DNA from 2 places in the Salinivibrio sp. AR640 genome. Region 2 is predicted to be linked to the other one. Evidence: predicted binding sites of a transcription regulator. Region 2 holds the regulator's gene; the other holds the start of a gene.
What was found. The regulator MetJ, encoded in region 2, represses methionine synthesis genes. The targets are predictions, from matches to a motif close to TTAGACNTNTANANGTCTAA.
Positions count from the first base shown of each region.

Region 1: the regulator MetJ is predicted to act here: its motif matches at 5,455-5,474, upstream of metH (methionine synthase).

Region 1 covers NZ_MUFD01000036.1:985-8,711, reverse strand. The annotation lists lysine riboswitch at 31-218, shown strand; gene lysC (lysine-sensitive aspartokinase 3) at 323-1,699, shown strand; gene metH (methionine synthase) at 1,738-5,397, opposite strand; gene BZG75_RS14080 (cation:proton antiporter) at 5,580-6,872, shown strand; gene metA (homoserine O-acetyltransferase MetA) at 6,913-7,727, opposite strand, start outside.
Region 2 covers NZ_MUFD01000028.1:30,506-38,232, reverse strand. The annotation lists gene BZG75_RS12990 (bifunctional aspartate kinase/homoserine dehydrogenase II) at 36-2,477, opposite strand; gene metB (cystathionine gamma-synthase) at 2,553-3,713, opposite strand; gene metJ (met regulon transcriptional regulator MetJ) at 3,900-4,217, shown strand; gene BZG75_RS12975 (malic enzyme-like NAD(P)-binding protein) at 4,317-5,561, opposite strand; gene rpmE (50S ribosomal protein L31) at 5,817-6,032, opposite strand; gene priA (primosomal protein N') at 6,253-7,727, shown strand, end outside.

The DNA of each region.
Region 1 (7,727 bases), on a different contig from region 2:
CTGTTCACGGGATAACCAACCCGGGACTGAACATGCAGAAGAGGTGCATTTCTCAGGCAGTTATCATGCGGAGCCCCACTCCAAGGTATGATAATCAGGGGAGACAATGCCGAGGTGGCGTAAGCTTGGGGGCGAAACGCTGCCGGCCTAGGAGGCTGAATCCTTCAGGCTGTCACTTGTCATCCCTACAGGAAGACAGGTGGAGCGCTTCTGGCAGTCCATGCCTGCCGTTTGCTCTTCCTTCTTTTTTGCGGTCCCTACCGCGGTCACGATGTGACTTCTGATGTTCCCCATAATAAATTGATTAAGACCCATTTGTATGATGAGAGGGGAAAAGGACGTGAACCCATTACCACCGATTTCGGTCGCTAAGTTTGGCGGGACGAGCGTTGGCACTATCGATGCCATGCAACAAAGCGCTGATGTGATCGAGCAACACCCACATACCCGCTTTGTGGTGATCAGTGCGTGCGCAGGCGTCACCAATCACTTGGTTGCACTGGCACAAGGGATCAACGACCCACAAGTCCGTCAAGACAAACTGGTTGCCATCACCGCTATCCATCAAGCGATATTAAACGCGCTTCCCGCTTGCCAGGACACGCAAACAGCAGTCGATGACTGGCACCAAACGATTGCCGACTATGCAAATACCGCAGCATCTGCTCCCAGTACAGCGTTAACGGATGCGTTGGTCGCTTGTGGTGAGCTCATCTCAACCTATATTTTTACTCACTTGCTCAATAGCCGAGGCATGGCCACGGTGAGGGCCGATGCGCGAGCGTTATTACGCACCGATAGTCACTTCGGCTGTGCCCAACCGGATCGACAACAAACCAAGATTCAGTGCCAGAACCAATTACTCCCCCGCTTAGCAACGCATTTAGTGGTCACGCAAGGGTTTATCGGTGCTGATGCGAACGGGCACACCACCACCTTAGGCCGCGGCGGCAGTGACTACAGTGCCGCGCTATTCGCCGAGGCGATCGGAGCAGAAAGTTTGGCCATCTGGACCGATGTCCCCGGGATTTATACCACCGATCCACGAGTGACTGATCGTGCTCGTCCGATTAGTGAAATTAGCTTTAGCGAAGCCTCGGAAATGGCTACCTTTGGTGCCAAGATCCTCCATCCATCGACGTTAGTGCCCGCGGTACGCCAGCATATCCCGGTATTTGTCGGCGCGGCGAGAGCCCCCGAACAAGGCGGTACCTGGATCCGTGAGCAAGCGCACTCAGCGCCGCTCTTTCGTGCCGTGGCCCTCAGGCGCAACCAGACCATGGTGACACTGACCAGCTTAAACATGTTTCATGCTTGTGGTTTTTTGGCCAAGGTGTTTGAGATCTTGGCGCGCTTTGAAATCTCAGTTGATTTAATCACGACCTCGGAGGTCAGTGTCTCTCTGACGCTGGATCAAACCCATACCCAGGGTGACGCACCGCAGCTGCCGGAGGCTGCCATCGCCGAGCTCACGCAGTTATGTCAGGTAGAGATCTGTGCGAATCTAGCGGTTGTTGCGCTGATCGGTAACGAGATGAATCACACACCGGGCGCGACAGCGCCGGTATTTAGTGCGCTTGCTCAATATAAACTGCGCATGATTTGCTATGGTGCCAGCAATCACAATGTCTGTGTGGTGGTCGACGATCACGACGCGACCCATGTCGTACAGCGGTTACACGCTGACTTATTTGAGTAAAAAAAGGCCAGCACATGTGATGTGCTGGTCTTTTTTCATTAGGCGTTTAAGTTTGGCCCGAGCCATTTTTCCGCGTCTTTGCTGCTCCACTCTTTGCGCGCCGCATAACTGTCACGTTGATCATCTTGAATCTTAGCCACCGCAAAGTAGCGTGATTCAGGATGTGAGAAGTACCACCCCGACACAGATGCGCCTGGCCACATGGCATAGCTTTCGGTGAGTGTCATGCCCGTATGCGCTTCTACCGAGAGCAACTGCCAAATTTTTCCTTTCTCGCTGTGCTCAGGGCAGGCAGCATAACCCGGAGCCGGCCGGATCCCTTGGTATTGCTCCCGGATCAAGGCGTCGTTATCGAGCGTCTCATTGGGCGCATAGCCCCACAATGAGATCCGAATTTGCTGGTGCAGGTATTCTGCAAAGGCTTCTGCTAATCGATCGGCGACCGCTTGGATCATGATCGCGTTGTAATCATCCCCTACAACTTTATAACTTTCCGCCAAGGCATACTCGCCAATGCCGCCTGTCACCGCAAACGCACCAATCCAATCAGGCTGACCACTGGTTTTCGGCGCGATAAAGTCCGACAAGCAATAATTGGCGCCGCGTGGCTTTTTGGTTTGCTGACGTAAATGGTTCAGTACCGTGCCCACCGTTTGCCGTGATGTGTCAGTATACACCTCTATATCGTCCTCTAGGCTGTTGGCAGGAAAGACACCACACACCCCTTTTGCGGCGATCAATCCTTCGTGCTCAAACCGGTCGAGCCAACCATTAGCGTCTTCATACAAACGGCGTGCTTCTTCACCCACCAGCTCGTGGTCTAAAATCGCTGGGAATTTGCCGCTCAGGGACCAGGTCATAAAGAAAGGGGTCCAATCGATATACTGACGTAATGTCGCTATCGAGACATCATCGTAAACATGGACGCCCGGCCTCGCCGGCTGGGGCGGCGTGTAATGGGCCCAATCGGTTTGCCATTTGTTTGCCCTTGCCGCGTCCAGGGTGACAGGCGGAGTGCGGGGTGTCTTGCGTTGGTGCTGCTCTCGTACTGACACATACTCTTTTTGTAAGCGCGCGACAAAGTCCGGATATTGAGCCGGCGATAATAGCGATGCACAAACGCCAACGGCACGTGACGCATTCGACACATACACCACAGGAGCCTGGTAGTGCTGCTCTATTTTCACCGCGGTATGCGCTTTGGATGTGGTCGCCCCCCCAATCAATAGCGGAATATCAAACCCTTGCCTTTCCATTTCTTTGGCGACATTCACCATTTCATCCAACGACGGCGTGATAAGGCCTGACAAACCAATAATGTCGACTTGCTCCTCGCGCGCCACTGACAGGATTTTATCGGTCGGCACCATCACACCGAGATCAATAATCTCGAAGTTATTGCATTGCAGCACTACGCCGACAATGTTTTTGCCAATGTCATGCACGTCGCCTTTTACCGTGGCAAGTAAGATCTTGCCATTGGTCTGCCCTTGTTGCTTTTCAGCGTTGATGTAAGGTTCAAGATAGGCCACGGCTTGTTTCATCACCCGCGCCGACTTCACCACTTGCGGCAGGAACATCTTACCTTCGCCAAATAAGTCTCCCACCACATTCATGCCCGCCATTAGTGGGCCTTCTATCACTTCCAACGGTTTACTCGCCGCCGCTCGAGCTAGCTCAGTATCTTCAACAATAAATTCGGTAATGCCTTTAACCAGTGCATGTTCAAGCCGTTTATCCACTGGCCAACTGCGCCACTCCGCGGTTTCTGCCACTTCGTTTTCACCGCGGTCGCGGTAGCTGTCCGCCAACGCCAGTAAACGTTCCGTGGCGCCATCGTCTTTGTTAAGCACCACATCTTCCACCGCCACACGCAGCGATTCAGGCAAATCATCATAAATGGCTAACTGGCCAGCATTGACGATGCCCATATCCATACCGTTTTTAATGCAATGGTAGAGAAACACCGCATGGATCGCCTCACGCACTGGGTTGTTTCCGCGAAACGAAAAAGACACGTTAGACACGCCACCTGAAATCATGGCATGCGGCAGGGTTTGTTTGATATCTGCGACCGCGTTGATGAAGTCGACCGCGTAGTTATTATGCTCATCAATGCCGGTGGCCACCGCGAAGATATTAGGATCAAAGATAATGTCTTCCGGCGGGAAGCCGACTTGATCAACCAGCAGGTGATACGCGCGCGTGCAAATCTCGACTTTACGTTCACGTGTATCAGCCTGGCCTTGCTCATCAAACGCCATCACAATCACAGCGGCACCGTATCGACGGACTAAGTGGGCTTGTTGAATAAACGCGGCTTCCCCCTCTTTAAGAGAAATTGAGTTCACAATCCCTTTACCTTGGATACACTTCAGTCCGGCTTCAATGATCTCCCACTTTGAGGAGTCAATCATCACCGGTACCCGAGCAATATCGGGCTCAGCCGCACACAGATTGAGAAAACGTACCATGGCTTGCTGTGCATCCAACATGCCTTCATCCATATTGATATCGATGATTTGCGCCCCGTTTTCCACTTGCTGCAACGCCACCTCAAGCGCTTCGTCGTATTGTTCTTCGACGATTAAACGCTTAAAACGCGCCGACCCAGTGACATTAGTGCGCTCCCCCACGTTCACGAACAGGCTTTCAGCATTAATAGTCAGCGGTTCTAGCCCTGATAGTCGACATGCCACAGACTGAGAGGGGCGCGCACGGGGGGCATGTTTCGCCACCACTTCGCTGATCGCTTGAATATGCTCAGGTGTGGTACCACAGCACCCACCCACCAGGTTAATAAAGCCAGAAGCGGCCCATTCGTCGATATGTTTTGCCATGTCTTCAGGCGAGAGATCGTATTCGCCAAACGCATTGGGTAAACCGGCATTGGGATGAACCGAAACAAATCCTTCGCAGATCTCACTGAGCTCTTTGACGTACTGACGCAATTCGGCTGGCCCCAGCGCACAGTTCAAACCAAAAGAAAGCGGTTCGACGTGGCGTAAAGAGTGATAAAACGCCGCGGTGGTTTGCCCAGAGAGCGTACGACCAGACGCATCGGTGATGGTGCCAGAGATCATAATGGGTAAGCGCACACCTCGGGCATCAAAGACTTTTTCAACAGCAAAGGCACAGGCTTTCGCGTTCAAGGTATCAAAGATGGTTTCCAACATGATGAGATCAACACCACCATCCATCAACGCCTCAGTGGACTCCGCATACCCCTCAACTAATTGATCAAAGGTGACATTACGAAAGCCAGGATCGTTCACATCTGGAGAGATAGAGCAAGTGCGATTCGTGGGTCCGAGAACCCCAGCAACAAAGCGTGGTTTTTCTGGGGTTTTCGCCGTCCAGTGGTCAGCCACGTCGCGAGCAAGACGCGCAGCAGCTAAATTTATCTCCGCACTGATGGCCTGCATGTCGTAATCGGCCATGGCTATCTGGGTCGCGTTGAACGTATTGGTTTCTATGATGTCCGCGCCCGCGGCCAGATAGTCGCTGTGTAACGCTGCTATTTTTTCAGGCTGCGTCAGTACCAAAAGGTCATTGTTACCTTTCACATCACAATGCCAGTCTTTAAAGCGTGCGCCGCGGTAATCGGCTTCGCCGAGTCCTAAGCCTTGGATCATGGTGCCCATACCGCCATCGATCACCAAAATACACTTAGAGAGACGCTGTGTTAATCGATCCATTCTTACCCCGTGATATCACCATCCTGATTGCGATAGTTTTATCCTACCACAGCCATTTTGGAAATCTAGACGTCTATAAATATCGATTAATTTTGATCTATTTCAATTCAGCTGTTCGTTTTGAGCGCAATTTCTATTAATATTTTGTAACTCTTTCATTCCTCGTCGTACTAGGAAGCTGCATGTCTACCTACGCAATCCTCAGTTTCATGGCTGCTGCTGCCATCTTTATCGCCTTTATTAATAGTAAAATCAGCCGAGTACAAACGACTATCGCGATCACTGCAAGCTCTCTACTCCTTTCTCTTTTGATCGTGATCGCCGGTCAATACCAAGCCATTCCGTTAAAGGCGATGGCGGAGCAAATATTGACCGATATCCACTTTGATGCCTTTTTACTCAAAGGCGTACTCGGTTTCCTTTTATTCGCGGGCGGTATTGGTGTCAAGCTTCCCCATTTCTCTGATCAAAAATGGGAAATCACCACCCTCGTCCTCGGCGGCCTGTTGGTCTCTGTCTCGCTGGTTGGTGCCGGTATTTGGGGCGTCTTCCAACTGATCGGCATTCCTTTTGATTTTATCTATTGTTTATTGTTTGGGGCGCTGATTTCTCCAACCGATCCCATCGCGGTGTTGGCCATTGTTAAGCGGCTACAGGCACCTAGGCGGATCACCACCCAAATCGAGGGAGAGTCACTGTTTAACGACGGGGTCGGGATTGTTATTTTCGTGACGCTTTTTACCTTGGCGTTTGGCGACAGCGAGCCGACACTCGGTGGTACGATCGCATTGTTCTTACAAGAAGCTATCGGTGGGATTTTATACGGTCTGATATTGGGTTACCTGTTTCACCGTTTGATCTGCGCGACCAATGACCATTCCATGGAACTGCTACTGACATTGGCTATTCCTAGCGCGGGGTATGTGCTCGCCGATATGTTGCATGTTTCCGGGCCACTGGCGATGGTAGTATCTGGCATTATGATCGGTAACTGGACTCGCTTTATTGGCTTCTCCAAAGAGAGTGAGGATCATCTGGACCATTTTTGGGAATTGGTCGATGAGTTTTTGAATAGCTTACTGTTCTTGTTGATCGGGGTCAGCCTGTTACAGATTAGCTTCCATAAGGAAGACTGGATCATTATGGCCGCAGTTGTACCCGTTGTACTGTTCGCTCGTTATCTCAGTGTGAAAGCCTGCTATTTCGGCTTCAATCGCTTTCGTCAATACAACCCTTGGGCCGTTCGTATTTTGAGTTGGGGAGGCCTAAGAGGTGGGTTAGCCCTTGCCATGGCCATGGCAGTGCCGGCTGGTGTGATGGTCGTCCCTGAGAAGAATATCGACGTCCGTGAACTGATTTTAATCATGACTTATGCGGTGGTGGTTTTCTCTATTCTCGTACAAGGATCGACCATGACAGGAATGGTTGATAAAGCCAATGCCGCTCAAGAGAAAATCGATAATCCCCGTGTATAAACACTCTTTCTCAACAAGGCGCCAATTAGGCGCCTTTTTGCTATTCGTCGAGCGTAAAGTTAGATTGTGAAAATTCAGCCAGATTAAACGGCGTCAGCTGATAGACACAATAGTTCAACCAATTGGCAAAGAGTAAGTGCCCATGACTCCGCCAACTCACATAGGGGGGTTGAGACGGATCATCATCAGGATAATAGTTAATCGGGACGACAGGCTCCATCCCTTCTTCAAGATCGCGATGGTATTCATGATGCAGCGTATGTGAGTCATATTCGGGATGACCTGTCACAAACACATTACGTTTATCCTTGGTCGCCGCCAAGTAAGTGCCCGCTTGTGCTGAGGTGGCGAGAATATCGAGATCCGTGTGTTCGTCAAGAAAGCTTGGTGAAAAGTCAGCGTACCGCGAGTGAGGGGCGAGAAAGCTATCATCAAACCCCCGCAATAAAGGATGCGTAGCCAGTGCTTCATTTACCTGGTGCTGATAGACGCCAGATAACTTCTCTTTGCGCGTTTTTTTGGGTAAATCGTAAAGAAGCTTTAAACCCGCTTGAGCCGCCCAGCAAACGTAAAGGGTAGACGTAACATGCTGATGCGCCCAATTCATCACATCTTGCAAATGCTCCCAGTAAATCACATCTTCAAACTGCACCAAGCCCAATGGTGCCCCGGTGACGATAAGACCATCAAAGTTGCGTTCACGCACGGCTTCAAACTGGCGATAGAAGGTGTCTAAGTGTTCCGTTGGCGTGTTTTTACTGGGTCGGTTATCAATACGTAAAAGCTCGACATCAACCTGTAAAGGGCTATTAGAGAGCAAGCGCATAAATTGCGTCTCGGTCTCAATTTTTTTGG
Region 2 (7,727 bases):
TCACGTTTGCGAAGATCACGTTTACTAAAAGGACATTAGTGAAGACGCCCAATTAAGCGATTCAGATCAGATTGTATCGCCCCAGCGGTGACATCCCGCCCCGCCCCCGGTCCGCGGATCACTAATGGATTTTCACGATACCATTGGCTTTCAATCGCAAACACATTATCACAGGGCAGTAGATGCGCCAGCGGATGCTCACTCGGTAAGGTTTCTAAGCTCACCTGCGCATTACCATTGGCTTCTAGACGCGCCACATAGCGCAACACGGCGCGATCTTGCTGCGCTATTTCCAATCGATCCTGTAAACACGCATCCATTTGATGGGCGTTATCGAGAAACGCATCTAACGACAAAGATTGCAGCGCTGGCGGTATCAGTGACTCAACCTTGACCTGCTCGGGCTCCAATGACAGGCCCGCCTCCCTTGCGAGAATCACTAATTTACGCACCACGTCGGCACCCGACAGATCGTCACGCGGATCAGGTTCAGTTAGCCCTTGCTGCCATGCCTGTTCAAGTAAAGCACTGAACGGGACCTCGCCGGTGAATTGCAAAAAAAGCCAGGATAACGTACCGGAAAAGATCCCTGAGAGTGCGAGGATATGATCACCGCTTTCACGTAAGTCTTGAACCGCATAGTTAATCGGCAGCCCAGCGCCTACCGTGGCGTTATATAACCAATGGCGCCCCGTTTTCGCAAACGCATGTTGAATCGCATGGTATTGTTCGGCCGGTGCCGCGCCGGCTTCTTTGTTGGCGGAGATTAAATGAAAACCATGCTCGGCGAGACGCGGATAGAGAGCTGCCAGTGAGGTATTGGCCGTGACATCCAAAATCACCACATCATCATAAGGATGATTCAATAAGCGTGTTAACCATTCATCATCAAAGTATGGCGTGCCATTGTCATCAAAGTCATCCCTGATCTGCATTGGATCGATGCCAGCAAAATCTAACCATTGATTACGACTATCTACCACCGAAATCAGCGACACCTCCTTGCCATGACGCTTTTCGAGGTGCGATTTTTGCTCGGCAAACAAGCTGAGCCAACGCGCGCCAATATTTCCTTTCCCTACCAACACCAAGCCAATGCGACGTTGGGCTTGGAACAGCGCATCATGTAAGCTGGCCACAAGGGCAGGCGTATGCACCTGACGCAAAATCGCCACCATGCTCAGTCCAGATGCAGATTCACTGATAAACTCTACAGGCTGTGACTTCAGCTGCTGATAAAAACCATGACAGTGCACGGGATTATTGACCACGCCGGCTCCGACGGCAGCAACCATATTAAACCCTTCGCGCAGCTTCAACTCCGCGGATAGCCCGGCATCCTGGATCTGGGCCATGACCGAGGCCACGACCTCCGCCGTAAAGGCCAGTAAGATACGATACTGATCATCTTGATAATCCGTCGCCAGTGGTTGCACTTTCAGCTGAGAGAGGATACGGCTCAACTCTTGTTTAATTGCCTGAAAATCTTGCCCGCGGGCGACATCAAACTGCAATAGGCACACATCATCCAAAGATGTAATGATTTTTGCCCCGCGTCCGGTAGCCAGTACACGCTCTATATGGGTCGAGCCACTGTCGGGGGCCTGGGTACAACGTAAGGTCAGATCGGTCGCACTTTGCGCCACAGGCTGTAAAGTACGGCTATGAAGCACGGGCGCCGCCAAGCGTGCCAATTCGCCTGCTTCATCCAATCGGATTAAGGGTAACAAGCAAGCATTATCGACATGGCGTGGATCCGCGCTGTATACACCGGCAACATCACTCCATATAGTCACGCGGCGGACCCCCGCTAACGCACCGAGCACCGTGGCCGAATAATCTGACCCGTTACGCCCCAAAAGTACGGTTTCCCCAGCTTGATTTTGCGCCATAAACCCCGTAATAACGACGTGAGATTGCGTGTGCTGAGAAAGTTGCTGCCGTAACAGTGGCCATGATGCGCCGCGATCGACCTCAGGTTGAGCCGCACGTTCCGCGCGTAAACAGTGGCGCGAGTCCAACATCACCGCCTGACGACACTGCTGATTAAGCAGCGCAGCTAATAAACGCGCCGACCAAACCTCTCCGAACCCTTGCACATCGGCTTGTACGCTGTCGCTCAGCGCTGTCTCCCCGAGCGACGCGATCGTCGCGATGTCAGCAGATAAGGCATCAACCAACTGTTGTTTGTGATCACCGTTGATCAGATTTTCAATCAAGTCTTGCTGAAAGGCACGGACGCCTTGCAAGGTCTCATGCGCCAACCGGCCATCTTTGCCCAGTTGAGCGAGCCAAGCAATGAGCTGATTGGTCGTTTTCCCCGCCGCAGAGACCACAATTAAGTCGTGCGCCTTTGCATGCGCCGTCAGCACATCGACCACACGGCGATAACAATCTGGGCTCGCTAAACTGCTGCCACCAAATTTATGCAATTGGCGTTGTGATTCGGGGGCGGTGTCCATCGGTTGCGCGTGCATGGCGAGGTCTCTCTTGGTCTCAATAAATATCAATAAAGCGGCGTGCTATGACAGCAACACCTATAGCAATCGGTTTTACTGGTTAGCTAAATGGGCGAAGGCATGCGCCAAATCGGCCACTAAGTCTTCTGCGTCTTCTAGTCCAATAGAAAAACGCAACAACGTCCGGGTAATGCCAGCCTCGGCTTGCGCGTCATCACTCATCGCACGATGGGTCATTGACCCTGGATGCGTGACCAGACTTTCTACCCCGCCCAGCGACTCGGCAAGCGCAAATAAAGATAAGCCTTCAATAAAACGTGCGATCCCAGCGGAGTCCGTGTCCAGCTCGAGGCTGAGCATACTACCAAATCCAAACTGCTGACGGGCGGCAATCTCATGGCCTGGATGTGTCGCCAAACCGGGATAGTAGAGTTGCCGCACCGCAGGGACTGTTTGCAAATAGGTTAATACCGCTTGCGTATTTTGCTGATGTTGTTTAACCCGAGCGCCCAAGGTACGCAACCCTCGCAATGTCATATAACTGTCAAAGGCGTTGCCTGTCGCGCCCAAGCAGTTGCCCCACCACGCTAATGTTGCAGCCAATTCAGGCGTCTTCGCCACTACAGCGCCACCGACAATATCAGAGTGACCATTAATAAATTTAGTAGTGGAATGCACGATGATGTCCGCACCCAGTGAAAAAGGCTGTTGGAGTGCTGGCGATAAAAAGGTGTTATCGACCACCACCCATGCCCCCACTTGGTGGGCCTGTTGGCAGATTTTAGCAATATCGACCACACGCAATAGCGGATTAGAGGGTGTTTCAACTAACACCAGTTTCGGCTGTTTTGCCAGCGCAGCGGTTAACGCCTGGTGATCAGATTGATCGACAAAACTGACCTGCCAAATCCCTTGCTTGGCGCGTGACTCTAACAAGCGATAGGTACCACCATAACAGTCGTGCGGTGCAACAATATGATCCCCTGCATCCAGTAAAGACAACACCAAGTTAATGGCTGCCATCCCACAGTTGGTCACCACGGCACCGGCTCCGCCTTCCAGTTCCGTTAACGCTTGCTCTAACTGAGCTCGAGTTGGATTGCCCCCACGGGCATAATCATAAGTGGGAACGTCGCCAAAAGCAGGAAAACGATAGTTGGTTGATAAATACAAAGGCGGCACAACCGCATGATGTTGCGTGTCAGTGCCAATTCCTGTTCGAACGGCAATGGTGTCGGTTTTTTTACCTGTCATGGTTCATCCTTGCTCTTGTTGCGCTGGCACGGTTTACGTGATCCAGTCGTCATCATACTACTTTACCTCGGCGCTTTTGGGACGTCAACACTTCTAGACGTCTAAACACCTTTGCATGTGGCGGTTAATATAGCTAAAATCTCCGCAGCATCATTCTGGGTATTCCATAATCAAGATAGGTGAGACATGGCGCAGTGGAACGGCGATTACATTAATCCGTATGCCGAACATGGTAAAAAGAAAGAGCAGGTAAAGAAGATCACCGTCTCTATCCCACTTAAAGTATTAAAAATTCTTACTGATGAGCGCACTCGCCGTCAGGTTCATAACCTGCGTCATGCGACCAACAGTGAGCTATTGTGTGAGGCATTTTTACATGCCTATACCGGGCAGCCTCTGCCAACCGATGACGACATCCGTAAGGATAAACCCGATAGCATTCCTGCCGAGGCACGTCGGATCATGGAAGAGTTGGGTATTGAGTTTGACGACAGTGAATACTAAACAAAAAAACCGCCATCGGCGGTTTTTTTATGGTAAGACACTGTTTTCGACTTATAACATGTTCTACTTACAACATATTTTCTTTACAACATGTTTTCTTTACAACATATAGTTGTCTGGCATCTCAATACGGGCTACGCCGGTTTCGACGGCCGCAAGCGCCACGGCACGTGCTACCTTGGGCAGTAAACGGGCATCCATCGGCTTGGGAATGATGTAATCCGGGCCAAAACTGAGTGAAGACAAGCCCGCGGCATCTAAGACCGATTGTGGTACAGGCTCTTTCGCCAAACCACGAATCGCTTCAACGGCGGCCAACTTCATCGCATCATTAATCTCACTGGCACGCACATCTAATGCTCCCCGGAAAATAAACGGGAAACACAAGACGTTATTCACCTGATTCGGGTAATCCGAACGCCCCGTTCCAATGATCAGATCATCCCGGACTTGGTGCGCAACCTCTGGGTTAATTTCAGGATCTGGGTTTGAGCAGGCAAACACGACAGGCTTATCCGCCATCAGTTTTAATGCCTCAGGCGAGAGCAAATCCGGGCCTGATACGCCAACAAAGAGATCCGCACCTTCAATCACATCTTCGAGGGTACGCTTATCCGTGTTATTGGCAAACAGCTGCTTATACTTGTTAATGTCATCACGACGGGTGTGAATCACCCCTTTGCGATCCAGCATGTAAATCTTTTCGCGCTGGGCGCCACATTTAATCAATAGCTCCATACAGGCCACCGCAGCGGCACCCGCACCGAGACACACGATGGTGGCTTCACCAATATCTTTGCCTTGCAACTCGAGCGCGTTAAGCATCCCCGCAGCAGTGACAATCGCGGTACCATGTTGATCATCATGGAAGACAGGCACTTCACAGCGTTCAATCAGCTGCTTTTCGATCTCAAAACAATCTGGGGCTTTGATATCTTCAAGGTTGATACCGCCAAAGGTGTCAGCAATATTGGCTACGGTATCAACAAACTCATCGATGGTGCGGTGTTTAACTTCAATGTCGATCGAGTCCAAGCCGGCAAAACGCTTGAACAATAACGCTTTGCCTTCCATGACAGGCTTTGACGCCATCGGCCCTAAATTCCCTAACCCCAAAATCGCGGTGCCGTTTGAGATCACCGCAACCATATTGCCTTTACCGGTATAGCGATATACGGCATCCGCATCTTGGGCTATTTCACGCACAGGTTCAGCAACGCCTGGGCTGTAGGCGAGAGCAAGATCCGCCGCTGAATCAGCAGGCTTACTGAGTTCGACAGAGATTTTTCCGGGTGTAGGGTATGCATGATAATCCAGCGCTTGCTGGCGTTTATCGTCCGACATGTCGTTTTCCTAGTTATTATCGTGAAGGGGTAACCAATACCGGCAGGGAAGGATGACCGATATTAGCCAGACACTCTACAAACCACACAGGAAAGGTTTGTATAAGGGTAAAGATGGTAACGCAGCGGGGAAACGTCCACCAGTACTAACGCCGTATTCGCGATGATGCTCGGACCTGTTGTCCGAATACTAGGACGATACGATCAAAAAAAGGGACGCTGATGCGTCCCTTCTCTATATTCGGTCAATAGCTGCTTATTTTTTGCTGCTAAGGGCACCGAAACGTTTCTTAAAGCGATCAACACGGCCACCAGCATCAAGGATACGCTGCTTACCGGTGTAGAATGGGTGACATTTGTCACACACGTCTAGGTTGATGTTTTTACCTAGGGTTGTGCTGAACGCAAATTCGTTACCGCAAGAGCATTTTGCTGTGACGGCTTTGTACTCTGGATGGATACCAGCTTTCATAGGGATAACCTCATTTTAAAGGCCGTGTCGCTCTCCCGATCCTAAGCCGGGCACCACACGTCGTTAACAAATATTTTCTAAGGCGCGCAATTCTAATCAAGCCCCCTCGGTTTCGCAACTTTTTTGTGCAATCACCACGCCGCGTCACCGTACAACAAGGCTTTGCCAACCGAAGGCGAACCGTTACACTGAGCCCCCTTCTGGTCAATAAGATGTTGTGATGGAACAGTTTGCTCAGGTGGCCCTACCGGTCCCGTTAGCGAAAACTTTTGATTACCGAATCGGTGAGAATCAACATCCCATCATCGGTGGGCGGGTAAAAGTGCCCTTTGGCCGCCAGCACAAGGTTGGCATTGTCACCGGCTTATCCGCAACCGCCAGTGTGGACGCGAGCCAACTCAAGGTGCTCGATGCCGTATTGGATACCCAACCGGTTTGGACGCCCGGCGTCTATCATTTACTCCACTGGGCAAGCCGCTTTTATCATCATCCGCTAGGGGATGCGATGGGCGCTGTGATGCCAACCCTGCTTCGAAAAGGACGCCCTGCGGCATTACAACAGCAAAAATGGTGGCAAATTACCGAGTCAGGACAAAACCAACCCCTCTCGGGCCTGAGCCGTGCCCCTAAACAAGCTCGGGTGTTGCAGTTGCTCACACACGGCCCTGCCACCCATGCCGACTTGATCGAACAAGACATCGGCGCACCGGTGCTAAAAACCCTGGCCAAAAAAGGTTGGATAGCCCCCTACACACCACCGCTAAACGCTCAAGCCTGGCAACCGCATTTTGCCGTCACCGAAGACAAACCGGCACTCAACCATGAACAGGCGATGGCGGTTGCCACCATCAATGCCAATGACGGTTTTGCTTGTGCTTTACTCGAGGGGATCACCGGTTCAGGGAAGACAGAGGTCTACCTAAACGTGCTCGAACCTGTGCTTGCTCGCGGTGAACAAGCCTTAATTTTGGTACCAGAAATCGGCCTCACCCCACAAACCATTCGCCGGTTTGAGCGCCGCTTTCATGTCCCGGTAACCGTGATGCATTCAGGCTTAAATGATAACGATCGACTAAAAGCCTGGTTAGCCGCGCGCGAGAATCAAGCAGCAATCGTCATTGGTACACGGTCTGCCCTGTTCACGCCGATGGCTAATTTAGGCATTATCATTATTGACGAAGAGCATGACCCCTCGTATAAACAGCAAGATAGCTTTCGTTATCATGCCCGAGACTTAGCGGTTATGCGTGGTCATGAAGAAAAAGTGCCGGTGATACTCGGTTCTGCCACCCCCTCTTTGGAAAGCTTGCATAACGCAAAAACCGGTAAATATCAGTACCTCAAGCTGACTCAGCGTCCAGGTAATGCGGTGACCGCACGTCAGGGAATACTCGATATTAAGGGCCATTACCTCGACGCTGGATTATCCGCGCCGTTGATCGCCGAAATGCGCCAGCACCTACAACAAGGCAATCAGGTCATGTTGTTTTTAAATCGCCGTGGCTATGCGCCCGCCATGATGTGCCACGAGTGTGGCTGGCTCGCGAATTGTCAACGTTGTGATGCTTACTATACCCTTCACCAGCAACAGCAAGAATTGCGTTGTCATCATTGTGGCCACCAAAAACCCGTTCCGCACCAGTGTCACGATTGTGGCTCCACCCAGTTAATCAGTGTCGGCGTGGGCACCGAGCA